2 regions of the Sagittula sp. genome follow, and region 1 is predicted to be linked to the other one. Evidence: riboswitches for the same ligand, from Rfam matches in the RefSeq annotation. Region 1 holds a riboswitch; the other holds the start of a gene.
What was found. Region 1 has a riboswitch for thiamine pyrophosphate ahead of ACU0DV_RS12010 (thiamine ABC transporter substrate-binding protein). Riboswitches for the same ligand answer to the same signal wherever they lie in the genome.
Positions count from the first base shown of each region.

Region 1 (7,299 bases):
GCCGGGTGTGAGCGAGCTTCTCCTGCACGATGTACCGGGCGAACGGGTCCGCATGGTGCGGTTTGCGCCGGGCGCACGGCTGGACATGGCGAACAAGGGTCCATCCGAGGAGATCTTCGTGGTCGAGGGCGTCCTGGAGGACGACACCGGCCGTTGTCCCGCGGGGACCTGGCTGCGCAGTCCGGACGGCGCGGGCACAAGCCGGGGATCGCAGGACGGTTGCCTGCTCTATGTGAAGACCGGCCACCTTCCGTTCTGAGCCGTCGCGCGGGGTGGCGCATAGCCCCGCCCTACGGACCGTCGGGACACCCTGTAGGGCGGGGCTGTGCGCCGCCCCGGCGCGGGACCTGTGCGGCGGGCCTTTCCCTCGGTCGGCGCAGGGCCTAAGCCTTGGCGCCATGGACATGCGCGCAATACTCATGGGACTGGCCTTCGCGGCGATGTGGTCCTCTGCCTTCACCTCCGCCCGGATCATCGTCGCCGCCGCTCCGCCGCTTACGGCACTGGCGCTGCGGTTCCTGATCTCGGGCCTCATCGCTGTCGTGATCGCGTTGATCATGCGGCAAAGCTGGCGGCTGACGGCGGCGCAATGGCGTGCGACCATCGTTTTCGGCATCTGTCAGAACGCGCTCTATCTCGGGCTCAACTTCGTCGCCATGCAGACCATCGAGGCATCGCTGGCCGCGATCATCGCGTCGACCATGCCGCTCCTGGTGGCGCTTGCCGGGTGGCTCTTCCTGGGTGAAAAGCTGGTGGGTCAGGCCGCGCTGGGGCTGGTGGCCGGTGTGCTGGGCGTGGTGATCATCATGGGCGCACGCTTCGGCGGGGGGCTCGACCTCTTCGGTGTGACGCTCTGTGTTCTGGGGGTGCTGGCCTTGACCGTAGCCACCCTGTCGCTGCGGGGGGCGACCTCGGGCGGGAACTTCATGATGGTCGTGGGCCTGCAGATGCTGATCGGCAGCGCGGTGCTCTGGGTGCCTGCTCTCGCGCTCGAGACACCAGCGATCACGTGGTCGCCGCGGCTGATCGCGGCCTTCGCCTATACGACGCTGGTGCCCGGTCTTGCGGCCACCTTCGTCTGGGTGCTGCTGGTCAACCGCATCGGGACGGTCCGGGCGTCGACCTTCCACTTCCTCAACCCGTTCCTCGGCGTGGCCATCGCGGCCGCGCTGCTGGGTGAGAAACTGCGCCTGCTCGACCTGGTCGGCGTGGCGGTGATCGCCGGCGGTATCCTTCTGGTGCAGCTTGCGAAACTGCCCGCCGCCTCTGCCCCCGTGCCGCGCGACAGCTAAAAAACCTGCGAAAACCACGGCAGTTTGCCGAAGGCGGCGGCAGGTTTTGTTTACCCATCGCATCTAGGGTCGCGCCAGGGCCGTGGGGCGGAGTTTTCTGTCCCCGCGTGCCAGCCATCGACGCGAGGTACAGCATGAGCCGGCTCTCCATTCGACTGCAGATCTTCCTCCTGGCCGCGGTTCTCGTCGGGTCGCTGCTGGTGGTGTCCGGATTTGGCTGGGTCACCCAACGCCAGCTGGGCGCCGTGATCCAGAGCGGCAACAACACATCCGAGGAGAGCGCGGCGCTGAATGCCCTGATGGAGGAAATCGACGAATCCGTGTCCAACCTTCTGCTGTTCGGAGTGGCACCGGACGGCAATTGGGAAACGTTTGCGGAGGGTTATGCCGCGTCTCTGACAAACCTCGCCGCGGCGGAGGCGCTGTTCACCAAGCCGTCGGAGAGGCACACCTTCGCCCGCTCGCAACTGGAAGGCGTCCGGATCGCGTTGGAGCAGATCCCGCAGTATTTCGAAGAGGCGCAGAGCGAGGCGCTCTTCGGTCGACTCGACACGATCCGCCGGGACATCCTGCCGAAACTCGACACCGCCGAGCAGCATGTCGGTGACCTCATGGACTCGATCAACGACGCGGCGGCCTCGGCCCGTGCAGAGGCGGAAACGACGCTCGAGTCTGCCGAACTTCGCATCCTGCTGGCGAACAGCTTTGCCGCCGCCGCGGGCATACTCCTCGCGTATTTCTTCGGGCGCCAGCTTTCCCAGCCGATCGAACGTGCGCGGGAGCGGATCGGCCGCCTGGTCCAGAACGATTACGACAGCCCGATCGAGGATCGGGACCGCGGGGACGAGGTTGGCGCCATCGCCCGCGCGCTCGAGGACTTGCGCCGAAAGCTGGTCGATGCCGAACGCGCCGAAGAGCGTACGCGGGCCGAAAACGGTCGCAGGATCGACCTCTTCCAGGCGCTCGGTGTCTCCATGAGCCAGCTGCGCGGCGGCAAGCTGGGGCAGCGGATCGAAGCGGAGGACTGGGAGGATCTCGGCGAGAGTTACGTCAAGCTGTGCCGCGATTTCAACGACCTGACGCAGGCGCTCGAAACGTTGGTCGCCTCGCTGCGCGACAGCACCCAGACCGTGCGGAGCAACGCAACCGAGCTGTCCGGTATGTCGGAGGAGATGTCGCGCCGTGCAGAGGTGCAGGCCGCGACGCTTGAGGAATCCGCCGCGGCCCTAGACGCCTTGTCGAGCGGCGTTCAATCGGCGGCGGACAAGGCCAGGGACGCCGACGAAAAGGTCGTCGAGGGCAGGCGGCGCGCAGAGGAAGGCGGCGAGGTCATGGCCCGCGCCCTGCAAGCCATGAGCTCCATCGCGAAAAGCTCAGAACAGATCAGCCAGATCATCACGGTGATCGACGACATCGCCTTCCAGACCAACCTGCTGGCGCTCAATGCCGGGGTCGAGGCGGCGCGCGCGGGCGAATCGGGCAAGGGGTTTTCCGTGGTCGCCTCCGAAGTGCGGGGGCTGGCGCAGCGCGCGTCCGCCTCCGCGGGCGAGATCAAGGAGCTCGTCATGAACAGCGTCGACCAGGTCGAGGACGGCGAGCGGCTCGTGCAGGAAACCAGCCAGACCCTGTCGCACATCGTGGACAGCGTGTCGGAGGTCTCCGGCCTCGTGTCGTCGATCGCACGGATGGCGCGCGAACAGGCGGGCGGCGTTCAGGAGATCAACGTTGGCATCGCCGAACTGGACAAGGTGACCCAGCACAACGCCGCCATGGTCAACCAGACCAGCGCATCGAGCCAACAACTGACGGTCGAGGCGACGCGCCTGTCCGACCTTCTGGCGCAATTCACTGGCGGGACGGAAGTATCCGCATCCACCTCCGTCCCGCCGGGTGTGCCGGAACTCTTCGGAATGGATTTCACGCTTGAGACCCCTTTGGAGACCCGGGTTGGCACCGGGGCCCGTCGCCCTGCCATCAAGTCTGAGGCCGTAAGCTCCGATGACACAGCGGACGCCGGTGCGGGCACGTCAGGCGCAAAGGGCGGCGCATCTCGTGGCCGTGACAGGGCCGACGACGGGACCTCTGCCGAACAGAAAGAACGCCTGCTGCATGGCAGCTGGGAGGGGGAGAACGTCGATCCCCGCCCGGTCGAAGTCCAAGAAGAAAAGGTGGCGGTCAACGCGCCCGCCGCGGCGCGGTCCCCCGCACCGAAAAAAGTGGTCTCTGCCGCCTCCGGCCCGGTCAGCTGGGACGAGTTCTGATCCGGCGGTTCAGCCGCCGATACGTCCGCCCGCGTCGCCGATCTGGCCGCGATGCAGCAGCAGGTGGTCGAGGATGACGCAGGCCATCATGGCCTCGCCCACCGGGACCGCGCGGATGCCGACGCAAGGGTCGTGACGGCCCTTCGTGACGATCTCCGTCTCCTCGCCGGTCAGCGTGATGGTCTTGCGCGGCGTCAGGATCGACGAAGTCGGCTTCACCGCGAAGCGCACGACGATCTCCTGTCCGGTCGAGATGCCGCCAAGGATGCCGCCCGCGTGGTTCGAACTGTAGCGCGGCCCGGTGTTGGACATGAAGATCTCGTCGGCGTTCTGGGATCCGGTCAGCGCCGCCGCTGCCATGCCCTCGCCGATCTCGACGCCCTTCACCGCGTTGATCGACATCATCGCGGCGGCCAGATCGGTGTCGAGCTTGCCGTAGACCGGCGCCCCGAGACCGGCGGGCACACCGCGTGCCACGACCTCGATCACTGCACCGACGCTGTCGCCGGATTTGCGCAGGTCGTCGAGGTAGCCCGCCCAGTCTTCCGCCGTCTCGGCGTCCGGACACCAGAACGGGTTCTGCTCGATCTGCGCATCGTCGTAGCGGGCGGGGTCCGCCTTCCGCGGGCCCATCTGCACCATGTAGCCGCGGATCTCCACATCCGGGGCCAAGGCGTTCAGCGCCGCCCGTGCCAGACCGCCCGCCGCCACGCGCGCGGCCGTCTCCCGCGCGGAGGACCGGCCGCCGCCGCGATAGTCGCGAATGCCGTACTTCTGGAAATAGGTAATGTCGGCGTGACCGGGCCGGAACTTCTGGGCAATGTCGCCGTAGTCCTTCGACCGCTGGTCGGTGTTCTCGATCATCAGCTGGACCGGGGTGCCGGTGGTGCGCCCCTCGAACGTGCCCGACAGGATGCGCACGGCGTCCGGTTCGCGCCGCTGCGTGGTGTACTTGTTCTGCCCGGGCTTGCGCTTGTCCAGCCAGCGCTGAAGCATCGCCTCGTCGATCTCCACCCCCGGCGGCACGCCGTCGACGGTTGCCCCCAGCGCGGGGCCGTGGCTTTCGCCCCATGTCGTGACGCGGAAGATATGGCCGAAGGTGTTGAGGCTCATGGGCGGTCTCCTTTGGGCGGTGTCCTAGGGCAGGGCGCGCGGGCGCTCAAGGGGTTTCGCCTTGCCAGCCGGAGCGCACAGCCCTAGGGTCCGCCCTACCTCGGGGTGGCGGAGCACGATCCGCCTGAGATTTGCGTAGCCGCATCAACCCGTTGAACCTGAACCGGTTAGCACCGGCGGAGGGAAGGTATCGGTCTGACTCCGAATCTTGCCCTCTCGTGAGCGAAACTTGGAGGAAGATGATGAAGACCTTCACTTTTGCAGCGGGATTGTTTCTTGCCACCGGCGCCGTCACGGCTGCCGCTGCGCAGGAGGTTCTGACTGTTTATGCCCCGGACTACTTCGTCTCGGAGTGGGGCCCGGGCCCGAAGATCGAGGAACTGTTCGAGGCCCAGTGCGGCTGCGACCTGCAGTTCAAGCCGGGCGAGCTGCTGCCCCGCATCATGCTTGAAGGCGACCGGACCGAAGCCGACGTGGTGATCGGCCTGAACACCGATGTCACGCAGAAGGCGCGGGAAAGCGGCCTCTTCTCGCCGCACGGGGTCGACCTGTCGCCGCTGACCCTGCCGCTGGACTGGACCGACGAGGTCTTCTTGCCGTTCAACTACGGGCACACGGCGTTTGTCTACGACGCCACGAAGATGGAGCCGCCGGCCTCGCTCGAAGCGATGGAGACGCTGCCCGAAGACGTGCGCATCGTCATCCAGGACCCGCGCACCTCGATCTCCGGCCTTGCGCTGGTGCTGTGGATCAAGTCGGTCTACGGCGAGGAGGCAGGCACCTTCTGGGAGGCGCTGGCGCCGAACATCGTCACCGTGACGAAGGGCTGGTCGGAAAGCTACGGGCTGTTCACCGATGGCGAGGCCGACATGGTGCTCAGCTACACGACTTCGCCCGCCTATCACATCATCGCCGAGGGCGACGAGACAAAGAAGGCGGCGATCTTCCCCGAGGGTCATTACTTCATGGTCGAACTGGCGGCGAAGGTCGCGGGCAGCGACCAGCCGGAACTGGCGCAACAGTTCATGGATTTCATCCTCAGCCACGATTTCCAGTCGATGATCGCGACCGGCAACTGGTCGATCCCGGCCGCTCTGCCGAAGGACGAATGGCCGGAAGGGTTCCAGCAGCTCGACCTGCCGGAAGAGGTGATCTTCTATTCCGAGGACGAGGCCGCGGCGCTCAGGGACGAGGCTATCGAGGAATGGCGGCGCGCGCTCTCCCGCTGATCGCGGGCGCGGCCCTTGCATCGCTGACGCTTGGGCCGGTCGCGGTTGTGCTGCTGCGGGCCGGGGGGCTTGGTGCGCTTGCGCCCGGCGACCTCGCCGCGCTGCGCTTCACGCTTGTGCAGGCGGCGATCTCGGCGGCGGTCAGCGTGGCACTGGCCATGCCGGTCGCGCGGGCGCTGATGCGGCAACGCTTTCCCGGACGCGCGGCGCTGGTCGCGCTTATGGGGGCGCCGTTCATCCTGCCGGTGATCGTGGCGGTGATGGGCCTGATCGCGGTCTTCGGCCGGAACGGACTGGTGAACGGCATGCTGGGCGCACTCGGCCTGCCGCTGGTCGATGTTTACGGGTTCCATGGCGTGGTGCTGGCGCATGTGTTCTTCAACCTGCCCCTTGCCGTCCGGATGCTGCTGAACGGCTGGCAGGCGGTGCCGGGCGAGCGGCTGCGCCTTGCGGCCTCGCTCGGCCTGTCGCGCGGAGCGATGTGGCGGGTGATCGACGCGCCGGTCGTGCTGCGCGTGGCGCCCGGCGCCTTCGTGGTGATCTTCGTGATCTGCCTGACGTCCTTTGCCGTGGCGCTGACGCTTGGCGGCGGGCCGCGTGCGACGACCGTCGAGCTGGCGATCTACCAGGCGATGCGATTCGATTTCGACCTCGGGCGGGCGTCGGTCCTGGCCCTGGTGCAGCTTGCGCTCGGTCTGGTCGCCGGGCTGGCGGCGCTGAAGATCGCGCGGGGCGAAGGGTTCGGCGTGGGCCGAGACCGCATCGTGCCGCGCAGCGACGGCAGGGGCTGGGTCCGGGGCGTGGACTACGCCTGGATCGTGGCGGCGGCGCTGTTCCTGCTGGTGCCGCTGGGCACTGTCCTGACACGGGGGGCGCCCGGCTTGCTGTTGCTGGGGCCGGACACCTTCCGCGCGGCGGGACATTCGATCGCCGTGGCGCTGGCCTCCACTGTGCTGTGCATGGCCTGGGCCATGGCGCTCGCCAACCGGCGCGGAGAGCTTCTGGCGCTGGCGGCCATCGCCGTGTCGCCGCTGGTGCTGGGCACCGGGCTTTTCCTGATGCTGCGGCCCTTCGTCAATCCGTTCAGCATGGCATTGCCGGTGACGGCATTGGTCAATGCGCTGATGGGGCTGCCCTTCGCGCTGCGGATCATCGTCCCGCAGGCAGAGGCGGTGGAATCCGGCTTTGGCCGGCTGCGCGCCTCGCTGGGCATGACGGGCTTGGCGTGGTGGTGGCTGGTCTGGCTGCCCCGCCTGCGCCGTCCGCTGGGGTTCGCGTCGGGGCTGGTGGCGGCCTTGGCGATGGGCGACCTGGGGGTCATCGCGCTTTTCGCGGACCCGGACCGGGCGACGCTGCCGCTGCAGGTCTACCGGCTGATGGGGTCCTACCAGATGGAGGCTGCGG
Region 1 is NZ_JBRBWD010000032.1:208,625-215,923, reverse strand. It holds gene ACU0DV_RS12030 (cupin domain-containing protein) at 1-259, shown strand, start outside; gene ACU0DV_RS12025 (DMT family transporter) at 399-1,292, shown strand; gene ACU0DV_RS12020 (methyl-accepting chemotaxis protein) at 1,427-3,553, shown strand; gene aroC (chorismate synthase) at 3,563-4,666, opposite strand; TPP riboswitch at 4,758-4,868, shown strand; gene ACU0DV_RS12010 (thiamine ABC transporter substrate-binding protein) at 4,909-5,895, shown strand; gene ACU0DV_RS12005 (thiamine/thiamine pyrophosphate ABC transporter permease ThiP) at 5,871-7,299, shown strand, end outside.

Region 2 (7,299 bases), on a different contig from region 1:
TTCGATTCGAAGCGCCGATAGAAGACCTGACCTCCGGTCGCGCCGTCGGTGGAGCCGAAGGCCACGTAGATCCGCCCGTCCGCGTCCACGGCGACGGCAGAGTTGCCCTCCGACCGGTTCGTGACGGTGTTCACGGTCGTGTTGCCGAGAAGCGTCCCGTCGAAATCGTACCGGTAGAGCGAGACATCGTTGGGCGACCCGGTGTTGTCCACCTCTTCCTGTGTCAGGGTCACCGCGAAGGCAAAGCTGCCGTCGCCCGTGTCCTTGCTGGCGAGCGCGGCGATGTCCGGATCAGACTGGTCGGACGCTGCCGTGGAGACGTACTGCGACGCAGCCTTTGCCGTGTCGTCGGCATTGAACAGGCGCAGGCGGACATCCTTGTCGGTGCTGGAGAACGCGTTCTGGTACACCACCGCGTAATCGCCGTTGTCGAATACCGCGATCTTGCCGTTCGACTGGTCCTTGTTGGCCACCGTCGCCGCGTCGCTTTCCACCTGGATCGCGGATCCGATGCGGGTGCCGGTGGTTGTGACCCGCTGGACGAAGACGTTCTCGATACCGCTCGTCACCGAGCTGTAGACGACAAGGACCGTTCCGTCAGGGGCATAGGCGATGTCGGTGACCGTTTCGGCACCCGCGCTGTCGGCGACCGTATGAGCCACCCCCTTGGGCGTACCGTCGGCGTTGTATTCCTGGAACACGACGTCGGAATCCGACGCGGAATAAATGTAGGACCACGCCACGACGAAATCGCCATTGTCGTTCACGGCGACGACCTGGGAGACATCGTCTCCGATCCGGTTGACTGTATCGAAGGTGGTTCCGGCCTCGAGCATGGTCTGGAAATCGATCGGGGCCGGGGGGGTGGTGTACGCCATGCTGAAATGAACCTTCCGGTGGAGGGTGCGGGTAAATGCTCAAGTTGCCCGGTTGCGGGAAACAGACGGAATTCAAGGCTGTTCTGAAATGCCTCGGCAGGGGCGAGGCGGGATTTTATTCTCGTGAAAAGGTTATCAGCTTTATTGTGAATGCGTTAATTAATGTTTCGTTTTCATATCGGGGTATTATGTCGTCCCGCTGCCGCGGAAGACGTTCCTTGCGGCGCTGCCCGGCGGTACGTCGACCTGCGTGGCGGAGGCGTGGATTCGCGGGGTGGCGGTCTGCACCGCGCGGAAAGCGGGTGGGGCGGAGCGGGCGAAACGCTCCGCCCCGTGGCGTTCAGGCCGTCGGGGCAGCGGCCCGCTGGCCGGGCGCGGGCATGTCTGCGGGCTGCGTCCAGCCGTCCATCCGGTAGGCGCTGTCCCAGAACCGCCATTCGTGCCAGCACGCCCGTTCGAAGGCCTCCGACATGCGCGCCCGGGCGGGGCCGTCCGCCTCTGCGCCCAGCCGGTCGGTCAGGGCCATCATCCGGGCGACGCTTTCGTCGAAGGCCTCGCCGGAATAGGTGTCGATCCACGCCGCATAGGGATTGTCCGGCGCGCTGCGGGTCGCGATGTCGCGGCCCACGTCGCGATAGATCCAGAAGCAGGGCAGGAGGGCGGCCACCGCCTCCGCAAAGGGGCCGAGGGCCGCTGTTCTCAGCAGGAAGGACACGTAGTGGTCGCAGGCGGCAGAGGGGGCCATCCGGGCCAGCATCGCCTCTGTCACGCCGAAACGGTCCATGTAATGCGTGTGGAGTTCGCGCTCCACCGCGATGGCACCGGCGGCGGACCCGGCAAGCTGCGCGACGGCGGCGGAGTCGGGCGCCTTGGCGGCGGCAAGCGACAGCGCCCGGGCGAACCCTTCGAGGTAGAGCGCGTCCTGCACGATGTAGCCCTGAAAGACATCCCGGCGCAGGTGTCCGGTCGCCATTTCCGTGTTGAAGGGCATGTCGTGGATCTGCTGCCGGAGCGAGAGGGTCTGTGCGGCAAGGTCGTCTGTGAAGGTCATTTCGAGGTATCCATATGGTAGAAGTGATTGACCGGCCCGTGGCCGGAGCCGACGCGCAGCCTGTCCGCCGCAGCGATGGCCGCGCCGATGTAGCGCTTGGCCCGGTCCACCGCCCGGTCGAGCGGCAGGCCCGCGCCAAGCGCCGTGGCCAGCGCGGAGGCGTAGGTGCAGCCGGTGCCGTGGGTGTTGCGGGTCGGGCTGCGCGGGGCGTCGAACCAGGTCTCCCCCTCGCGGGTGGCCAGCAGGTCCGGGCTGGTGTCGCCGGGCAGGTGGCCGCCCTTCAGCAGCACGGCGCGCGGCCCGAGGTCGAGGAGGGCGCGGGCGTGTGCGACCATCTCCGCGCGGGTCGTGGCCTCCGGCCAGTCGAGGAGGTCGGCGGCCTCCGGCAGGTTCGGGGTGATGACCGTGGCGCAGGGCAGCATGGCGCACAGCGCCTTGACCGCCGGTTCCTGCAGCAGCCGGTCGCCGCCCTTGGCGACCATCACCGGGTCCAGCACCACGGGGCAGTCGAGCCCGTCGATGCCCTTGGTCACCGTCTCGATGATGGCGGCGTCGCCGAGCATCCCGATCTTGACGGCGTGGATGTGGATGTCCGCGCGGATGGCGGCGATCTGGGCGGCGATCAGCCCCGTGTCGCAGAGGCTGACGCCGGTGACGCCCCTTGTGTTCTGCACGGTCAGCGCGGTGATCGCGGTCATGGCATAGCCGCCCATGGCGGAGATCGCCTTGATGTCGGCCTGTATGCCCGCGCCGCCGGAGGGGTCAGAGCCCGCGATGGAGAGGATGTTGGGGATCATGTCGTCCTCCATGCGTCGCAGAGGGCGCGGGCCGCGCCGGTCATGTCGGCGGCCCGCGATATGGCGGAGACGACGGCCATGCCGTGCCCGCCCGCCGCCTTCAGCGCGGCGGCGTCTCGGGCGGTCAGGCCGCCGATGGCGATGCAGGGCAGCGCGGTGCGGGCGGCGATGGCTGCAAAGCCGTCGATGCCGATGGGGGTGGCGTGATCGGGCTTCGACCCGGTGGCGTAGACCGGCCCGACGCCGAGGTAATCGACGCACTCCGGAACGGCCGCCAGTTGGTCCGCGTGCTCGACCGACAGCCCGAGGATCATGTCCGGCCCGATGCGCGCCCGGATGGCGGCGGGGTCGCCGTCGCCCTGACCGATGTGCAGGCCGTGGGCGCCGGCGGCGACGGCCACCTCCACCCGGTCGTTGACGATCAGCCGGGCGCCGAGGGGCAGGAGTGCCGCCTTCAGCTCACGGGCGAGCGGCAGGAGATCGGCGTCGGACCGGGTCTTGTCGCGGAGCTGGATCCAGCCCGCGCCGCCCTGTGCCGCCGCGATTGCCTGCGCTGGGACTGGGGCAGGGGCCGTGGCGTCGGTGACGAAACAGAGCGGCGGGATCATGGCCGGATGATCCGCGCGCCGCGCGCCAGGTCCTGCCCGTCGAGCGTGTAGAGCGCGTCGAGGAAGGCCACCTGGAACGATCCCGGGCCTTTCGCCTTTTCGCCCGCCCTCTCTCCGGCGAGGCCGTAGTAGGCCAGCGCGGCCACCGTCGCCTCGAACGGGTCCTGACCGGCGATGAAGGCGCCGACGATGCCGGTCAGGGAACATCCCAGCGCGGTGATGCGCGGCATGAGCGGGTGGCCGTTCTCGACCTCTGCAAAGCGGGTGCCGTCGGTCACGAGGTCCGCAGCCCCCGTCACGGCCACCACGCCCCCGGTCCGGCGCGCGAGGCGGACGGCTGCGTCCGAGGCCTGCGAGACCGCGTCGCCCGCATCCACCCCCTTGCCGGAGGCGCCCTCACCGGCGAGGGCGATGATCTCGGAGGCGTTGCCGCGGATGACGGTGGGGTTCAGGGCGAGGAGCTTTGCGCCGACCTCCCGCCGGTAGGTGGTTGCGCCGACGGCGACAGGATCGAGCACCCATGGTTTGCCACGGTCGTTGGCGGCCTTGGCGGCGGTCTGCATGGCGTCTGTCCATGCGGGCGACAGTGTCCCGATGTTGACGGTCAGGGCGCTGGCGATGGCGGCGAATTCGGCCGCCTCCTCCTGTGCGTGCACCATGGCGGGCGACGCGCCGGCGGCGAGCATGACGTTCGCCATGACGTTCATCGCGACGAAGTTGGTGATGTTCTGCACCAGCGGTGCGGTGGCGCGCATGTGGTCGAGGTATGTGTCCGGTGTCTGCATCGTGTCCTCCTTTGCCGGACGGCATGGAAGACATCGGACGAAGGACAGGGCAGAGCCCGGACGTTCCGCTGCGCCTCCCTCCGCCGGCATTATCCGGTTCAGGTTCGAAGGGTACGTCTCAGCCCGGTTTCCCGAGCGCCCCTGTCGCTAGTGCGGGGACACTTGCATCCGTCACGGTGCGCGTCAATCGCCCGGATCGGATTTTCTGCGGGTGGCAGGGGAAGGAGGCATCCGGGCGGGGCCGGAAAAACAGAACCGGGCGCAGCAGGGCCGCGCCCGGTCCGGGGATCAGCTTTGCGTCAGAGCGTGCCGCGCGACATCTCGGCGGCGATGTGATCCGCCTGCCGGATCGCCAGCGCCACGATCGTCAGCGTCGGGTTTTCTGCCGCGCCGGTGGTGAACTGCGAGCCGTCCGAGATGAACAGGTTCGCGATGTCGTGGGTCTGACCGTGCTTGTTCACCACGCCGTCACGCGGGTTCTCGGACATCCGGTTGGTGCCGAGGTTGTGCGTGGACGGGTAGGGCGGCGTCGGGAACACGCGGGTCGCGCCCACGGCCTCGTACATGGCGATGCCCTGCTTGTAAGCATGGGCGCGCATCGCCTTGTCGTTGGCGTGGTCGCTGAAGTGGACGTTGGCCACCGGCAGACCGTGCTGGTCGGTGACATCGTGGTTCAGGGTGACGCGGTTGGTCTCCTGCGGCATGTCCTCGCCGACGATCCACATCCCGGCCATGTTCTCGTAGCTGTCGAGGGCCGAGGTGAACTCCCGCCCCCAGGCGCCGGGGTCGAGGAAGGCGGCCATGAACGGAATGCCGAGCGACAGGGTTTCCAGCTCGTAGCCGCCGACGAAGCCGCGCGACGGATCGTGCCGCGCCTCGTCCTGCACGATGCCCGCCATGGTGGTGCCGCGCCACATGCGCACCGGCTTGTCGAAGGTCGCATAGACCGATCCGGTCATGTGCCGCATGTAGTTGCGCCCCACCTGGCCAGAGCTGTTGGCGAGGCCGTCCGGGAACATCGACGAGGCGGAGTTCAGCAGCAGGCGCGGGCTTTCGAAGGAGTTGCCCGCGACGCAGACGATCCGTGCCTTCTGCATCTGCAGGTTGCCGTCCGCGTCGAAGTACTCGACGCCCGTCACCTTGCCGCTGTCGTCGTGCAGAATGCGGGCCACATGGGCGCGCTCGCGCACTTCGAGGTTGCCGGTGTCCTCGCCTGCCGGGACCTCGGTGTAGGCCGTCGACCACTTGGCGCCCCACTTGCAGCCCTGAAAGCAGAAGCCGGTCTGCTGGCAGGGGATGCGGTCGCCGTCGTCACGGGTCTGGATCGCCATGCGGCCGGTGTGGACCTCGGTGTAGCCAAGCGCCCTGGCGCCCGCCTCGAACACCTTGTAGTTGTTGTTGCCGGGTAGGCCGGGGCGGTTGCCCGTGCGGGTCACGCCCATCTTCTCCTCGGCCTTGTCGTACCACGGCGCCATTTCGGCGGCGTCGATCGGCCAGTCGAGCAGGTTGGCGCCGGTCACGTCGCCGTAGGTGGTCCTGGCCTTCCACTCGTGATCCTGGAACCGCAGCGAGGCGCCGGCCCAGTGGGTCGTCGTGCCGCCCACGGCCTTGACGATCCACGCGGGCAGGCCGCTGAAGTCCTTCGCCACGCGCCAGTCGCCGGACGTGGTGCGCGGATCGGTCCAGGCGAGTTGGCCGAAGCTTTCCCACTCGTCGTTGACATAGTCCTCGGGCAGGTAGCGGCCGCCCGCTTCCAGCGCGACGACGCTGATGCCCTTCTGGGCCAGTTCGTTGGCCAGCGTGCCGCCACCGGCCCCCGTGCCGATGATGACGACAACGCTATCGTCGTTGAGATCAAAGGGTGCAGTCATGTTCATTCTCCTCCCGGAGCCGGCCTCTCGTCTCGCTTCTGCATCCGTCGAAGGGGCCCTGCGCATCTGGCACGGCGTTCGGCGGGAGAGGCGGGGCGGGAGGATGGCCGCCGATTACAACCAGTTGATGTCGTCGAAGCCGCGGTCGATGTAGCCACCCTGCGAGTAGCTCTCCCCCTCGTAGCCAAAGATCGGCCAGACCGATTTCTGGTTGTAGAGCCCGGTCACGAGCCCACCCCGGACCTGCTGGAAGAACGCGCTCTCCTCCATGCCGCGCAGGATATCCACGCGGTCGCGTTCCCAGCCGGTGTCGATGTAGGACGCAAAGCCCTTGCCCCGGGCGGCCGCATCCAGCGCCGCGATGCCCGCCGTGATCGCCACCGCGGTTTCCGGCGTGTCATAGCCCTTCACCGCCTCGACGTAGTTGGCGTCGGGGATGCGGTCGTGCGGGTAGATGTCGCGCGCCATCTGCACCAGCGTCGCGAAGACCTGGGAGTCGAGATGCGTGGTCTCGTAGGCCCAGGCCGCGTCCGGCGCGGCGATGAAGCCCGCCCCCGCGACAAAGGCGGCACCGGCGGCGCTGGCGCGGGACAGCAACTGCCGGCGTGTGAGCCCCCTGGGGCTGCTGTTGGTGTTCATGTGGTCTCCTCCCTTGAAAAAATCTGGGTCAGTGCGTCACTTGAAGCGCCCCGAGCGTTCGAGCACTTCGATCTGGTAGCCGTCGGGATCGGCGACAAAGAAGAAGCGGCCGACCAGTTCACCGGCGGGCGCGAATTCGACAAGCTTGCGGGGGGCGAGGCCCTCGGCCTCGAAACGGGCATGTTCGGCATCGAGATCGTCGACCGACACGGCGAGGTGGCCGTAGCCGTCGCCGAGGTCGTAGGGCTCTGTCCGGCCCTTGTTGACGGTGAGTTCGACCTCGAAGCCGGTTTCGTCGTTGCTCAGGTAGACGAGCGTGAACTCCGGGAAATCCAGCCGGTCGGCGATTTCCAGCCCGAAGGCCTTGCGGTAGAACGTGACGGAGCGGTCCTCGTCGAGGACGCGGATCATGCTGTGGATGGCTTTGGCCAACGGGGCCTCCTGAATCGGTTCGAATTATTGACCAATTCAGGATGAAGGATATTCGGCGCGTGCGGGTAGTAGGGACGTACTACATGCACGTTTTGTGATCTGACCGCCTATTCGGCCGCCATCGGTGTGGTTCTGTCGTGGTGGGCGGTCTTGCCCGACTGGCCCACGAAGACGAGGCATGCAGTGCGCAGAAGCGACGTGAAATTGACGGGTTCGCCCCGGGTTTCAAGCACTTCCG
Region 2 is NZ_JBRBWD010000007.1:145,725-153,023, forward strand. It holds gene ACU0DV_RS01770 (beta strand repeat-containing protein) at 1-878, opposite strand, end outside; gene tenA (thiaminase II) at 1,219-1,929, opposite strand; gene thiD (bifunctional hydroxymethylpyrimidine kinase/phosphomethylpyrimidine kinase) at 1,926-2,726, opposite strand; gene thiE (thiamine phosphate synthase) at 2,723-3,334, opposite strand; gene thiM (hydroxyethylthiazole kinase) at 3,331-4,119, opposite strand; TPP riboswitch at 4,178-4,272, opposite strand; gene ACU0DV_RS01795 (GMC family oxidoreductase) at 4,419-5,990, opposite strand; gene ACU0DV_RS01800 (Twin-arginine translocation pathway signal) at 6,105-6,629, opposite strand; gene ACU0DV_RS01805 (VOC family protein) at 6,666-7,061, opposite strand; gene ACU0DV_RS01810 (ribbon-helix-helix domain-containing protein) at 7,169-7,299, opposite strand, start outside.
Region 2: it holds a riboswitch for thiamine pyrophosphate, as region 1 does, so the genes downstream of both, thiM (hydroxyethylthiazole kinase) here and ACU0DV_RS12010 (thiamine ABC transporter substrate-binding protein) in region 1, are expected to answer to the same signal.